Regions from separate parts of the Paenibacillus sp. P13VS genome, predicted to be linked through region 3. Evidence: predicted binding sites of a transcription regulator. Region 3 holds the regulator's gene; each other region holds the start of a gene.

What was found. The regulator Rex, encoded in region 3, represses fermentation and respiration genes when NADH is low (regulators of the CRP and FNR family bind a similar motif). The targets are predictions, from matches to a motif close to TTGTGAAATATTTCACAA.
Region 1: GUA98_RS14895 (formate/nitrite transporter family protein) is a predicted target of Rex. The motif match lies at 1,231-1,248, and genes of this name have one in related genera.
Region 2: pflB (formate C-acetyltransferase) is a predicted target of Rex. The motif match lies at 1,379-1,396, and genes of this name have one in related genera.
Region 4: GUA98_RS15560 (cytochrome ubiquinol oxidase subunit I) is a predicted target of Rex. The motif match lies at 2,580-2,597, and genes of this name have one in related genera.

The regions. Positions count from the first base shown of each region.
Region 1 is NZ_WYEV01000005.1:250,914-254,754, reverse strand. Features, by position in the region: gene GUA98_RS14905 (FAD-dependent oxidoreductase) at 1-549, shown strand, start outside; gene GUA98_RS14900 (DinB family protein) at 697-1,167, shown strand; gene GUA98_RS14895 (formate/nitrite transporter family protein) at 1,331-2,170, shown strand; gene GUA98_RS14890 (molybdopterin-dependent oxidoreductase) at 2,562-3,841, shown strand, end outside.
Region 2 is NZ_WYEV01000007.1:255,691-259,531, forward strand. Features, by position in the region: gene pflB (formate C-acetyltransferase) at 1-1,294, opposite strand, end outside; gene adhE (bifunctional acetaldehyde-CoA/alcohol dehydrogenase) at 1,830-3,841, opposite strand, start outside.
Region 3 is NZ_WYEV01000007.1:78,958-82,798, reverse strand. Features, by position in the region: gene dinG (ATP-dependent DNA helicase DinG) at 1-1,534, shown strand, start outside; gene GUA98_RS18495 (redox-sensing transcriptional repressor Rex) at 1,723-2,376, shown strand; gene GUA98_RS18490 (amidohydrolase) at 2,363-3,667, shown strand; gene GUA98_RS18485 (hypothetical protein) at 3,712-3,841, shown strand, end outside.
Region 4 is NZ_WYEV01000005.1:406,109-409,949, reverse strand. Features, by position in the region: gene GUA98_RS15575 (glycosyltransferase family 4 protein) at 1-150, opposite strand, end outside; gene GUA98_RS15570 (glycosyltransferase) at 152-1,042, opposite strand; gene GUA98_RS15565 (hypothetical protein) at 1,042-2,334, opposite strand; gene GUA98_RS15560 (cytochrome ubiquinol oxidase subunit I) at 2,721-3,841, shown strand, end outside.

The sequences.
Region 1 (3,841 bases), on a different contig from region 3:
CAAAAAGACGTATTCGCTGCAGGTGACAGCTGTGCCATTCACTATAATCCAACAGGCAAGGCTTCTTACATTCCACTGGCAACCAATGCGGTAAGAATGGGTACATTGGTAGCTCGTAACCTGGTTCGTCCAACAACGCCGTACATGGGTACACAAGGGACATCAGGAATTAAAATTTACGACCAGAATATTGCGGGTACAGGATTGACCGAAACATCTGCTAAAGATGACGGGCTGGTGGTGGAAGCTGTAACGCTTGAAGATGCTTATCGTCCGGAGTTCATGCCAACGGCTGAGAAACTGCTGCTAAAAGTCATTTGCGAACAGGCTACACGCCGAATCGTCGGAGCACAAGTGATGTCCAAGGCCGATCTGACGCAATCGATCAATACGATCTCGGTTTGCATTCAGAACAACATGACCGTAGATGAACTCGCCTTCATCGACTTCTTCTTCCAACCGCATTACAACAAACCATGGAACTTCCTGAACTCGGCTGGTCTTCAGGCTTTGCCTCCTGTGGAAGTGAAAGCACCAGCGATGGTTTAAAATAAATAGGAATTTGAGAGCTGCCGCAGAAATGCGGCAGTTTTCTTATATAACTTGATGTAGTTGGTTCTAGAAATGGGTGCTATATTTAACAACAGGTTAGAGGTCAACCGCAATAGATATGAACATGAAGGAGAGGTTCACAACATGCTTACAGATACAGTATCCGAGCTCAAAGTTCTGCTGCAATCCGTATCCCGTTCGTTTCTTGCACTAAATGCAAATGAACTTGTACAACCACGCATGGAAGGAAAATGGTCGCGTCTTCAGATTCTGGGTCATTTATGTGATTCGGCTCTTCATAACGTAAGCCGGTTTGTCCAAATGCAGCATCAGACTGAACCATTGTCTATAACACCTTATCATCAAGACCAATGGGTAGAGAGCCAACAATATATCAGTGCACCGATTGAAGAGGTGTTAAATCTCTGGATCAGTCTGAATCAGTCTGTCATTCGTGTTCTATCCAGCATGCCGGAGACAGGGGGATCACCAACGTGCATCTTACCGGATGGAAGTGTGGTTACAATGGAATGGCTGGCACAAGATTACGTCCAGCATCTGCAGCACCATCTGCAGCAAATTTTTGGTGAACATCATCACCTGGGAACAGAATAAGTAACCAAGCAGCTGCACTCAAGCAAGAGAGCACGGAAGCTGGAACAAGGGACTTTTAAGGCTTTGTGATAAAAGTAACAAACTTGCCGAACCCTTCGCGATACAATGAACTTATCAACGATGTAAGCTGATTTCGTTCATGAACAGTGAAGGAGAGGATGGTATGGCAGCAAAAACACCTCTTGAGGTTGCACAATATACGGTGAACACGGGGATAAAGAAAGGACAGAATCCGGTGTCCTCTGTACTCGTTCTCAGTTTTCTGGCAGGGGCATTCATTGCGCTTGGGTTCCTGCTGGATATTCGCGTGATTGCCTCCGCGCCGGCGGAATGGGGCAGCTTGGTTAACCTGATCGGTGCAGCGGTATTCCCCGTGGGCTTGATCCTGGTATTGATTGGCGGGGGAGAACTGCTGACAGGCAACATGATGGCAGTACCGCTCGCCACACTGGCCCGTAAACTGTCCGTAGCCCGCATGCTGAAGAATCTTACCTTGGTCACGATCGGAAACTTTTTGGGTGCACTATTCGTGGCATATGCGTTTGGGCATGTACTTGGTCTCACAGGAGAAGGTGTGTACCTGACCAAGGTAGTGGATATGGCGGGACACAAGCTGCATGACGGCTTTCTACAGGCGTTTATATCCGGAATCGGGTGTAACTGGCTGGTAGCCCTGGCGGTGTGGCTGTCTTATGCTTCGGATACGATGAGCGGCAAGGTGCTCGGCATCTGGTTTCCGACCATGGCCTTTGTCGCAATTGGATTCCAGCACGTGGTTGCCAATATGTTTCTTATTCCGGCTGCCATCTTCGAAGGGCACTACTCATGGGGGCAGTACATCATGAACTTCATCCCCGTATGGCTCGGTAATCTGACGGGAGGTGCATTGTTCGTTGCTGCTGCCTACTGGATGGTGTACCTGCGGAAGGCGGAACCCGAGGTCAAAGCGGTTGTTCAGACAGTAGAGCCGGAAGCCAGACCGATGTGGAGCAAACAGGCATAATCGCTCGCACATGTTCAACTGAATATATTAAAGCGATCCCCTATTGCCATGAGGTCACGGTGTAAGTTATACCGTAGGCCGGCGAAGATGGGATCGCTTTTTTTACAGACAAAATAAATTCGCCATGACAAGGTTCGGGGGAACGAAACCTGTTCATGGCGAATTTCGGGAGTGGTCCATGATATGGCATGAGGAGGAAGTGGGGAAACACTAACCTAATGCCTTGCTTTTAATTTACCCCTGAATTTCGAGGATGAATCATGGGGCCAAAACTTTTTTTAAGATTAAAGGCAACAAGCCTGAGCGCACAAAACATGACTGTTCTCTTTACGTCATAACCTCCAAAATTATATGATGTAAGGATAGATTTAAATGGGGAGGACTTGTACATATGATCGATCAGGAGAATGGCGTGTTTCCGGCGGTTTGCCCGCTTGACTGCCCGGATACTTGCGGCCTGCTGCTTCATAAGGAGAACGGAAAAATCGTGAAGGTGGCGGGCAACCCTGACCATCCGATTACGAAAGGTGCCATCTGTAATAAAGTCAGAAACATGGCGGAGCGGATATATCACCCCGAGCGGCTGCAATATCCAATGAGACGTGTCGGCGCAAAAGGCGAAGGCAGGTTCGAACGTATAAGCTGGGATGAAGCTATCCATGAGATTACGGGAAAATTCAGCTCTATATCCGCGAAGTATGGATCCGAGAGTATCCTGCCATACAGCTTCTACGGCAACATGGGGATCCTTGGGGTAGACGGGATGGACCGTCGTTTCTTCAATGCACTTGGTGCAAGTATGCTGGAGCAAACGATCTGCAATGCGGCCGGGAATACCGGATGGAAATATACGATGGGCGCCAATCGGGGAACTGTGCCCGAAGATACGGAGCATGCGGACCTGATTCTGGTCTGGGGAGGCAACATTGTCAGTACAAACATGCACCAGGTTGTCCTGGCTGAAAAGGCCCGCAAAAAGGGTGCCCAAATCGTGGTCATCGATGTTCACCGGAATCGTACAGCTCAATGGGGAGACTGGTTTATTCCGCTCTACCCCGGAACAGACAGCGCACTCGCACTGGGATTGATGAATGTACTGTTTGACCGGGGCCTGACGGACGAGGCCTTTATGCAAAAGTACACTGTGGGTCATGAGACACTGCGTGATCATGTCCGCGACTATACCCCTGAACGAGTCGCTCGTATTACGGGTGTACCGGAAGCAGATATCGTGAAGCTGGCTGAGCTGTACGGAAACGCACAGGCGGCACATATTCACATCGGCAACGGTCTTCAGCACCATGACAACGGAGGCATGAATGTGCGAAGCATTGCCTGTCTGCCTGCCATCACGGGACAATGGCTGAAGCGAGGCGGCGGAGCCGTGCGCACCAATAGCTATGCGAGCACCAATAGCGATGCGCTGGAGCGCCCTGAGCTTCGGAGCAACCCGGAAGCACGGGTTGTGAACATGAACCGGATTGGCGAAGCATTGCTGGAAGACCAGCAGCCGATCCGGGCGTTGATGGTCTACTGCAGCAATCCACTGGTGGTGGCACCGGATACCGAGCGGGTGGAGCGAGGTTTTGCACGGGAAGATCTGTTTACCGTTGTGCATGATCTGTTCATGACGGACACGGCCAAGTATGCAGACATTGTGCTGCCGGCCAA
Region 2 (3,841 bases), 180 kb from region 3:
CGCCGAAGAACTGCATTTGTTTACCGATCTTCATGGCCGATACACAGCAGGCAATCCCGTAATCGTCTCCGTAGATTGGACGCATCAGATCATCATTCTCATATTGGATAGAGCTCGTTTCAATGGACACTTTGCTGCAATACTCTTTGAATGCTTCCGGAAGTTTGGTAGACCAGAGTACGGTCAGGTTTGGTTCCGGTGCAGGTCCCAGATTGTGCAGTGTGTGCAGGAAACGGAAGCTGTTTTTCGTTACGCGTGTTTCCCCGTTCACGGACATCCCGCCGATAGACTCGGTTACCCATGTCGGGTCACCGCTGAAAAGCTCGTTGTAATCCGGTGTACGCAGGAATTTGACGATCCGCAATTTCATGACAAAATGGTCAACCAGTTCCTGAGCCTGTTCTTCAGTCAGGAGGCCTTCCTGCAGATCACGTTCAATGTAGATATCCAGGAATGAAGATACACGTCCAAGGGACATCGCAGCACCGTTTTGCTCTTTAATCGCAGCAAGGTAACCGAAGTACAGCCATTGGAACGCTTCTTTTGCCGTGGTAGCCGGCAGGGAAATATCGAAGCCATGCATTTCGCCCAGCTGCTTCAATTCCTGCAGAGCCCGGATTTGTTCGGATAACTCTTCACGCAGACGGATGACATCTTCATCAATGACATCCACTTCAAGAGCGTTCAGTTCTCCTTTTTTGGCGCGGATCAGGAAGTCCACCCCGTACAGAGCAACCCGGCGGTAATCGCCAATGATGCGGCCGCGGCCGTAAGCATCAGGCAGACCCGTAATGATGCCAGCTTTACGCGCTGCGCGCATCTCGGATGTATATGCATCGAATACACCCTGATTATGTGTTTTGCGAATATTAGTAAATATATCAATGACTTCTTGAGGCATTTCGAAGCCGTAAGCCTGACATGCATCAATCATCATGCGGATTCCGCCTGTTGGCTGAATGGAACGTTTGAATGGAGCATCAGTTTGCACACCGACGATCTGTTCTTTCGTTTGATCCAGATACCCTGGTTGGTGAGACACGATCGTTCCCGGAGTGTTTACGTCCACATCCAGTACACCGCCGTTATCGCGTTCTTTTTTGGTCAGATCAGATACGATGTCCCACAGGTCTTTGGTGTTCTGTGTTGCCCCTGCGAGAAATGCTTCATCCCCGTAATACGGAGACAGGTTGTGTGCCAGAAAATCATTCACATCCACGGATTTAGTCCATGTGCCTTTCGTAAAGTTTCTCCAGCCTGTTTGTTGTTTTACGTCTTTTTCGATCACCGACATAGTAATCCCTCCACAAATTTGGATTTCCGGACACATGACAGGGTGCAAGCAAAATCGTCTCATCTGTGCCCAGAGCCGCGATTAATGTGAACTTTTTCACATATCAGCCGGAACACGTTCTCTCTACATGGGAACCGGAACCGCGGGATGGATGTTTTTCTTACATTTTCAGTATACGTCTTGCGCGTTTCACCATCTGTGATTTTTATCACAAAGTTAGTGAACTTCCTCACTCCACCATTGCTGGATCAGGGTGAACCCCATAATTCACACTTAAACACTGCGCAGGCCAGAACAACTTCCGATCGCTGTTATCACTGGATTTTTTTCATTCCTTATTCTAATTGGGAAAATCCATTGATAAAGGCGAGCGCTTCGCTTCTTCAGTTTTTTCTGCCCTCTCCGTTATTGTGTGAATACCAAACCGTTCAACGGATCCACAAAGGATTCCGTCATCGACAAAAAACGGCAATCGGGGCTCCCCTCCCGGGGAACCCTGAACCTATTGCCTAAACCCTGCTGTTGCTATAGTTGTTTATTCAAACCGACCGTAGAAGGCATTGCGGTAAACGTCTGCCAGTTCAGTCACCAGCGGCAGTTTCGGATTGGCGGTTGTACATTGATCTTCGAAAGCACGATCGGCCAAGTAATCCACATGAGCTTCAAAGTCCTTGGCATCAAATCCGATTTCCTGGAACGATTCCTCAATACCGAGTGTTTTGTTCAGTTTGCGAATTGCATTGATGAGGCTGTTCACCCCTTCTTCTGTAGTACGTGCAGGCAATCCCAGAATTCGGGCAATTTCAGCATACCGCTCATCTGCTACAAAGTGCGAATATTTCGGGAAAGATGCAAATTTGGTCGGTTTTTTCGCGTTATAACGAATGACGTGCGGCATCAGAATTGCATTGGTACGTCCATGTGCGGTGTGATACTGTCCGCCCCATTTGTGTGCCAAGCTGTGGTTAATGCCCAGGAACGCGTTAGCAAAAGCCATACCGGCAATCGTCGAAGCATTATGCATTTTCTCACGTGCCAGTTTATCCCCTTGCAGCGCCGATTGCTCCAGGTATTGGAATACCAGCTGGATCGCTTTGATCGCCAGACCATCCGTGTAATCATTGGCCATAACCGATACATACGCTTCGATAGCATGAGTCAGTACGTCCATACCTGTATCTGCAACGGCTGTTTTTGGCAGTGAATAGACGAATTCAGGGTCTACGATGGCTACATCCGGTGTAAGCTCATAGTCTGCCAGTGGATATTTGGTGTTGCCCAGATTTTTATCTGTGATTACGGCAAATGATGTTACTTCCGATCCTGTACCCGATGTTGTCGGAATCGCTACGAATTTTGCTTTTGATCCGAGGCGTGGGTATTTGTAGATCCGTTTACGAATATCCATGAATTTTTGCTTCAGATCGTTGAAGTCCGTGTCTGGATATTCATAGAACAACCACATGGCTTTGGCAGCGTCCATTGGTGATCCACCACCAAGAGCGATAATGCAGTCAGGCTGGAAGCGGCGCATCATTTCTGTACCACGGTCTACCGTTGTGGTTGATGGATCAGGCTCTACATCCGAGAATACTTCGATTGCTACCGGCATTTGGCGTTGACGCAGATAATGCTCCACTTTTTCCACATAGCCCAGTTTGACCATCATGGCATCCGTAACGATGGCTACGCGAGTAATATCAGGCATTTTGGCCAGATACTGCGTTGCTCCTTTTTCGAAGTACACTTTGTTCGGCACTTTGAACCATTGCATATTCACGGTACGGCGAGCCACCCTTTTCACGTTGATTAAGTTGACGGCAGTGACATTCGATGAGGTCGAGTTACGGCCATATGAACCGCATCCCAGGGTCAATGACGGCATGTTGGTGTTGTAGATGTCCCCAATGGCGCCGTGTGTGGATGGCGAATTCACGATAATCCGTCCCGTTTGCAGACGATCCGCAAATTTGTTTATCACTTCTTCGTTATTCGAGTGAATAACGGAGGAGTGACCCATGCCGCCAAAGGCAACCACTTCCGCAGCACGCTCAATCCCTTCAGCTGCCGTTTTTACTTTGTAACAAGCCAGTACCGGACTTAATTTCTCTGCAGACAGCGGGAACTTGGTGCCGACGCCTTCAATCTCTGCTACAAGAATTTTGGTGCCAGCCGGAACCTCGATACCACACATTTGCGCAATGGTTACTGCCGATTGACCGACAATTGCCGGGTTAACCGCACATTTCTCCGCATTGATGGCCCCTGCTGTCAATTTGGCAGCTTCATCCTTGTTGACAAAATAACAACCGTTCGCAATCATTTTCTTTTTCACCTGATCGAAGATCGGTTCTTCGATGATGACCGCTTGCTCGGAGGCGCAGATCATACCGTTGTCGAATGATTTGGACAAGATCAGATCTGTTACAGCCTGATTGATATCTGCCGTTTTCTCGATAAAGCAAGGTACGTTCCCTGGTCCCACGCCGAGTGCCGGTTTACCACAGCTGTACGCTGCGCGTACCATTGCTGATCCACCTGTCGCCA
Region 3 (3,841 bases):
TTCCAAATTGTTTACGGATGTAAAAGCAGCTCATCAGCTGCTCCCTGCTTATGACAGTCTTGTTATTGATGAGGCTCACCATCTCGAGGATGTGGCGGGTAAGCACTTGGGTCTTCACATGAAATACTTCACGTTGGTTCATACCCTGACCCGATTGTTTAAGGATAGTCGGAACGGTCAGCTTCCCATGCTGCGTACACAGCTGGCAGGGCATGAAAATTCGGTGCAGTGGGGCTCGGTCATTGACCAGATGTTCCCGCTTGCTGTTGAAGTCAAAGAGATGTGGGATCGTTTGAGCGATGCCTTGTTTAGCCTGCTGCCTGAGCGTAGTGATGCTTCTCCAGGAGAAACGGGGCAATTTTCCCTCAGACTGAAGCCTTCAATGAAACCGGCGAAGTGGCAGGAGCTTCAGGATTATGAAAACCAGATTTATGTTACACTGGGGGACTTGATCCGCAAGGGAGACAAGCTGCTTCTTGAAGTGAAAGAAGACCAGGACGACTATCAATCGGATAGCTTGATCACGGACATTACAGGTCTGCTTAAGGATTTGGCGACGCTCAAAGAAAACCTTCGTTTCTTCATGCGAATGGATGATGCCAAAACCGTATACTGGATGGAGGCAAGCGGCCAATTTCGCAGCAAATCACTGCAGCTGTATGCCGTTCCTGTCGATGTCAGTGCACAGTTGAAGGACATGTTCTTCGATAAAAAGAAAAGCGTTGTCCTTACTTCGGCTACGCTCTCGGTTGATAAGTCATTTCAGTTCATGATTGAACAGCTTGGCTTGCAGGAAGCAGCCGATAATAACCGTTTGCTGACGTCCATGCTGCCGTCGCCATTCCGGTATAGGGATCAGGCTTTGCTGGTCATCCCTCGTGATTTCCCAAGCGTAAAAGGCAGTGTGGGGGATGCACACTTTGTCGACATGCTTGTACGATCTCTGGCCGAAACGGCTATTGCGACAAGGGGCCGCATGATGGTGCTCTTTACTTCATACCGAATGCTGCGCCAGGTTTACGACCCATTAAAAGAAGCGCTGTCGGGTAACGATATTTCGCTGCTCGGTCAAGGCGTGGATAGTGGCAGTCGTTCCAAGTTAACACGCAGGTTCCAGGATGCAAAAGCAACCGTTCTGCTGGGCACCAGCAGTTTCTGGGAAGGGGTAGATATCCCTGGCGAGGCGCTAACCTGTCTGGCCATTGTGAGATTGCCCTTCCAGCCACCGAATCATCCGCTTGTCGAGGCGAAGAGTGAACTGCTGCAGGAACAGAAAAAGAATCCGTTTATGAAGCTGTCTGTTCCACAGGCCGTCATTCGTTTCAAGCAGGGATTCGGCAGGCTTGTTCGTACGGCCAAGGATCGGGGCATTGTCATCGTTTACGATACGCGGGTGATTGAGTCTTATTACGGAAAGTATTTCCTATATTCATTACCCGGTCCCAAAATGGAACATATGCTGACTGAACAGATGGTTCCACGGATTAGCGAATGGCTGGAAACACCAGCACAGGATGAAACTACGGCGAATTAGGGATGACTTCGTTGCGTAATAAGGGCTTCTCGCTGTAAACTTTATTAGAGTGTGATTCATTCTTGTAGCACTTTTAACTTTATATTTCATAAGGCATCTTGCATAATTTCATTCGGAGACGAAAACGGTTATGCGGGATGCTACATTTTTATTTATCTATCGTGGCCTTGGTAAGGGGGAGCAATGTAATGAAATCAGATAAAATTTCGGAAGCTGTGGTACGCAGATTGCCTGTTTACTTACGTTATTTGAGTGAACTGCATCAACGTGAGGTAGGCACGGTGTCATCACAGGAACTGGGACTACGCCTGGATCTTAATCCTGCCCAGATTCGCAAAGACCTTGCATACTTTGGGGACTTCGGTCGCAAAGGCATTGGATACGACGTATCGTATCTCATTGAGAAAATCCGTCATATCTTGAAAATTGATCAGCAAATTAATGTTGCTCTGGTCGGGGCTGGTAACTTGGGACATGCATTGTCCAACTACAATGCCTATCTGAAAGACAACATGAAAATTGTTGCTGTTTTCGATGCATACGGCCCTAAGATCGGCAGTCAGATTAACAGCTTGAAGGTACAGCCCATGAATGAACTAACGGATTCGGTCAAGAAAGATAATATTCGTATTGGCATCATCACCGTTCCGGATACCGAAGCTCAGAACGTAGCCGATCAGCTCGTGGAATCCGGCATTGAAGCGATTCTGAACTTTGCACCAACCATCTTGAAAACACCACCGCACGTCCGTATACATCATGCTGATTTTACAACGGATCTGCTTAGCCTGGCTTATTATCTGGAGAACGGAAAGGACGACGAGGAAGATGACGACAAATAGATGGGTAATTCATAACGGCAAATTTGCTGTAAACCGTGGTACGGAATGGACTGTGGTTCAAGGGTATATGGTCGTTGAAGACGACAAGATTGTGCATATTGGTGAGACACTGCCGGATGGAGATGAGAGCCTGCCAAAGGTTGATGGCAAAGGACTGGTCTTTTTGCCGGGTCTGATCAATACGCATGGTCACGCAGCCATGTCGCTTCTGAGAGGCCACGGGGACGATCTGGCCCTGCAAGTATGGCTTCAGGAGAAAATGTGGCCTATGGAGGCGAAAATGACGTCTGAGGACGTGTATTGGGGCACATCCCTTTCTGTATTAGAAATGCTGAAAGGCGGAACGACGGCATTCCTGGATATGTATGATCATATGGATCAGGTGGCAAAAGTGGTTGAACAATCTGGTATTCGTGCCGCATTGGCACGTGGTGTCATTGGTCTCTGTTCCGAAGAAGAGCAAATGCGCAAACTGCAGGAATCGGCTGCGTTTGCACGTGAGTGGAACGGACAGGCTGGTGGTCGAATTACGACGATCATCTCACCGCATGCGCCGTATACTTGCCCTCCGGATTACATAGAGAAGCTGGTACAGGTTGCACATGATCTGGATCTGCCGCTGCATACCCATATGTCGGAAACCCTTCGCGAAGTCGAACAGAATGTAACGGATTATGGTCTGCGTCCGGTGGCACATCTGGAAAAGCTCGGTTTCTTCTCTCGTCCTTCTCTCGTAGCTCACGCCGTGCATTTGAATGATGAGGAGATTGAAATTCTGGCACGCCATGATGTAGCGGTCTCTCACAATCCGGGAAGCAACCTGAAGCTTGCTTCGGGTGTTGCACGTGTTCCGGATCTGCTGAAAGCTGGAGTAACCGTATCTCTGGGAACAGACGGGCCTGCAAGCAACAACAACCTGGATATGTTTGAAGAGATGAGACTGGCTGCTTTGATTCATAAGGGCGTATCCGGTGACCCAACAGCGGTCCCAGCGGGAGAGGCGCTGCTGCTCGGAACGGGGTATGGTGCCAAATCCATCTTCCTGAACAATACGGGAGCACTTCAAGTAGGCATGAAGGCAGATTTCATTGCGCTAAATATTGAACAAGCACACTTCTATCCGCATACGGATCTGATCTCACATACCATTTACTCGGCTTCGGCCAAGGATGTGGAGCATGTATGGGTTGACGGCCAACAGCTGGTGAAACATGGTGAATGTCTTACTATGGATGAAGAGCGCATTCTGCGCGAGTCTCAACTTGCATTTGACGGACTGCTCGCCCGTTAATTTCAGAATAGCAGCAGCGTCATAGGGGAAAGGAAGTTCGGCTTTTGAAAAGAAAAAAGAAATGGATCTGGATCTCGCTGCTCATCCTGGTTTTGATTTTGTTTGGACTACAGCGATTCTACATCTATGTTACCCAGGACCAGCGCAACGAAGAAGCGCTAGCTATTCAAGCGG
Region 4 (3,841 bases), on a different contig from region 3:
CAACTGATGCACTTCAGGATTATGCCCCAGCTCGCGGATCACACTGCACAGATCCAGAATATAACGTTCAAGCCCCCCTCCGAATACCCGTCCGAACTCCCGGTTGTATCCATCCGTGAAGCTGTGTGTCAAAATGCTGACCACACCCATCTCAATGCTCCTCCTTCCAGGGAACCAGTCGAGGTTCCGGGTCAAGGATGGATTCGTAATGTTCCAGACTGCCCCACTCGCCGCTGGGATCAATGCGTTTGTAACGCAGATACTTGCGAACCCGGTCTTCGAGGCTGCCTGCCCACCCCAGATGCTGTACTTTTAATTCCGTGCGAATGCCAGGCAATACCGAACTGGACAAGGGGAGACGGGGAACATGATGGTTCTGCTGTGGGTAAAAGTAAGGATACTCCGGCATATAGCGGACAAGTGATGCCGTATGCCGTCTGTGCAGACCCCAAAGTTCGTCATCCCGGTAGTGAGTCCGTCCACCCCACATATCGTAGAATCGGAATGCCACCCAGTCTGCATGGTCCTGGTTGATCAGATCGCGTATCGCTTCCTTGGCCTCCGTACTGTACAGTTCATCCGCATCGACGGACAGCAGCCAGTCCGGTGAAGTACTTACAGCCGCTTGCCATAACGCATTGCGGAGCCGCCATTCCTCTGCAAATAGAGGTTTCTCCAGGATCTCGAGCCGAATCACTTTTGGATAGGACCTGCATATGTCTGGTGTTCCATCGGTACTCGCATCATCCACGATAACGATCTCATCCACGAATTCACTCAGATCATGGAGTACTTCCTCGAGGTATCGTCCACGTTCGTTACGGACCTGCAGCATGGCAGTCAGTTTGTTTCCGTGACTTTTGCGGACACGGCGGATGGAAGAAGGTGTGGGGCGTGAACGCTCGCTTTCCACCTCATTGCTCTTCGAGTCCATCTGATGGTCTGCCAATGTTTCGGAAGAGGAGGGGGGAACTTCAGTCCGAATGTCAGACTGCATGCCCAGCCCCCGATTATGCTGCGTGCGCTTCTTCGGGTCCAGCATCACGGCACCTCCCCGAGCAGCTGCTGTACAGCGTGATCCAGCAGTTCCATCTCCACAATCCGTGCGAGAGCTTCCTCATTCTCCATCGCAGCTTCGAGAAACTGTCGCACTGCCCCGTGACGATCTCCCCGCAAGGCCATGGCAGTCCCTGATAACTCCTGATAATCCCTGCGGCTGGAACGGTCCTGAATATCTGCTGCATGGACCAGAGCCAGAGCATCCTCCACACATTCGGTCTCCTGATATATCCGGAACTTCCAATGCCGGGCGGTTTCTCCTCCAAGCGCATCCAATATCCCCAGCGCAGCACCGTAATCATCGTTTAACCGCAGCAGCTCTGCCTGCACAAGCTGATGCTCTCCCGCCTCCAGCCAGCGGCACAGCTGTTCATAGTGATGCCGTTCCTGTTCGCTGCCTGCACTGATTCCATAGACTTGCAGCGCAGATTCAACCTCTCCTGCTTTGACATGAATGGCCGATAGAAACCGATAGTGTGATTGTACACAGTCACTTCGCCCGTTCATGATCGCATGTGTAAAGGCCTCCTTCAGGGATGCTGCTGCACGGGAGTCGTCCAGCAAATATTCGTAGGCTGCCAGCAAAAAGGAGATCGTCTCATGCGGCCCCGTTTTGGAACGGAGCTGGCGGTAATAGTCTGCACGCATGCTGCACTGGAGCGGCGTGATGGTGTCCGGTGCCTCGGTCACGGTTTGTCTGAGGGCATGAAGAAAAAGAAGCTCATAATCTCTTAGCGGAATTTCGAGATCATCCTTGTGTATGGAGCCAGCCGGAGCCTTGTCTTCACCGCCCAGCCAGACCGCGCGGACGCCCTGAAAGGCAAGTTTCATATACCGTGTTTCCGAAGACGTGCCGATCAGATCGGCAGTACCAACCAGTCTGGATATGCAGCTCTCCCACAGCGGAGAGCTTGCTTCATCGCCTGCCGGCTCGGGAAGAAGCACAATGCTGATCTTCGGTTGCATCGATTGAACTGCTGTAAGCCAGTAGGGGTGTGCAATGACAGCTGCGGTGTGATTTTGCTGGAGCAGAATCTCAGCTTCTGGCAGGGTGATTACTGAAATGGCCGGGGGCATCTCTTCAGAACGTTCCTGACTGCTTACATATAAGACCTCTCCCTCGGCCGAGAGCAGGGCAGCGATGTCCGGATAAGGAAAAGTGGACCATCCCCCTTTACGGGGAAAAAGAATATACCGATTGGGAGGACATTTGCTGTCATCCTCAGTTGACGCTGTTTTCCCGTTGATCTCCGGTACCCATTCGGGCTTATCCATAGGTCTTCACCTCACTTTGAATGCATTCAAACGTTCGGCCCCCGCTTCCGGAGGTGTTCCATCTCTCCACATCATATGTACAGCCCTTAAGGCACTTCGCATGATATGTCTGACTCTAGCATATGGGCATGTTGTGCCAAACATGAGCAACTTCCCTGAATAGACGAAGCAGATAAGCCGCATTTCGGCTGAATTTTATCCAATGTGTGACCATCGTCACATTTTTTTCGCAATTCTGACGTAGATTGTGATAATTGTCACATGTACAAAATAGGCAATCTGGCACAATACGTTCATCACGTATTTGGCGGACAGATAGACAGCGAAGGTGCAGCTTCCATGCCAAATGCAAATCACTGCGATGTAAACAGAAAGAAGGGGTAACGATGGATCCGATTATGTTATCGCGTATCCAATATGCACTCACAACGATCTTCCATTTCTTTTTTGTACCGCTGTCCATCGGTCTTGTGCTGCTGGTAGCCATTATGGAGACGTTGTACGTAGTCAAGGGCAAGGAGATTTACAAAACGATGGCCAAGTTCTGGGGCAAGCTGTTCCTGATTAACTTTGCCGTCGGGGTCGTGGCAGGTATTCTGCAGGAGTTCCAGTTCGGTATGAACTGGTCCGAGTATTCACGCTTTGTCGGGGATGTGTTCGGGGCGCCACTGGCGGTTGAAGCCTTACTGGCGTTTTTTATGGAGTCTACATTTATCGGGCTCTGGATTTTCGGGTGGGACCGGTTATCCAAAAAGGTGCATCTGGCCTGTATTTGGCTCGTATTTGTCGGCACATTCTTGTCCGCACTGTGGATTCTGGCAGCCAATTCATTCATGCAGCATCCGGTCGGTTTCGAGATTAACAACGGCCGTGCCGAGATGAATGATTTCCTCGCCTTGCTTACCAATGGTCAGCTGCTGGTTGAATTCCCGCATACGATCTTTGGCGCATTAATGACAGGGGCCTTCGTGGTAACCGGCATCAGTGCGTACAAATTGATGAAAAAGCAGGATGTGGAGATTTTCCGCAAATCGTTCAATATCGCCATCATCATTGGTCTTGTTTCCTCATTCGGTGTGGCATTCTCGGGACACTTCCAGGCGCAATATCTGGTGGAGACACAGCCGATGAAAATGGCAGCCAGCGAAGGAACCTGGACAACAACGGAAGATCCTGCGCCGTGGACGGTCATCGCAGCAATTGATCCGGACAAACAGGAGAACTCCGGTGAGATCAAGATTCCCGGATTGCTCAGTTATCTATCCTACAGCAAATTCTCCGGCAGTGTTCAAGGCATGAAGGAACTCAATGCCGAGTATCAGCAGACATATGGGCCAGGGAACTACATCCCGCCAGTGCGGACGACGTTCTGGAGCTTCCGTATCATGATTGCTGCGGGTGGTTTAATGATTGTACTCGCCCTGTACGGTTCATTCCTGGCGATGCGCAAGAAGCTGGAGGTAGCTGGAACTTGGTTTATGCGTCTGATGGTTTTTGCCATCTCCCT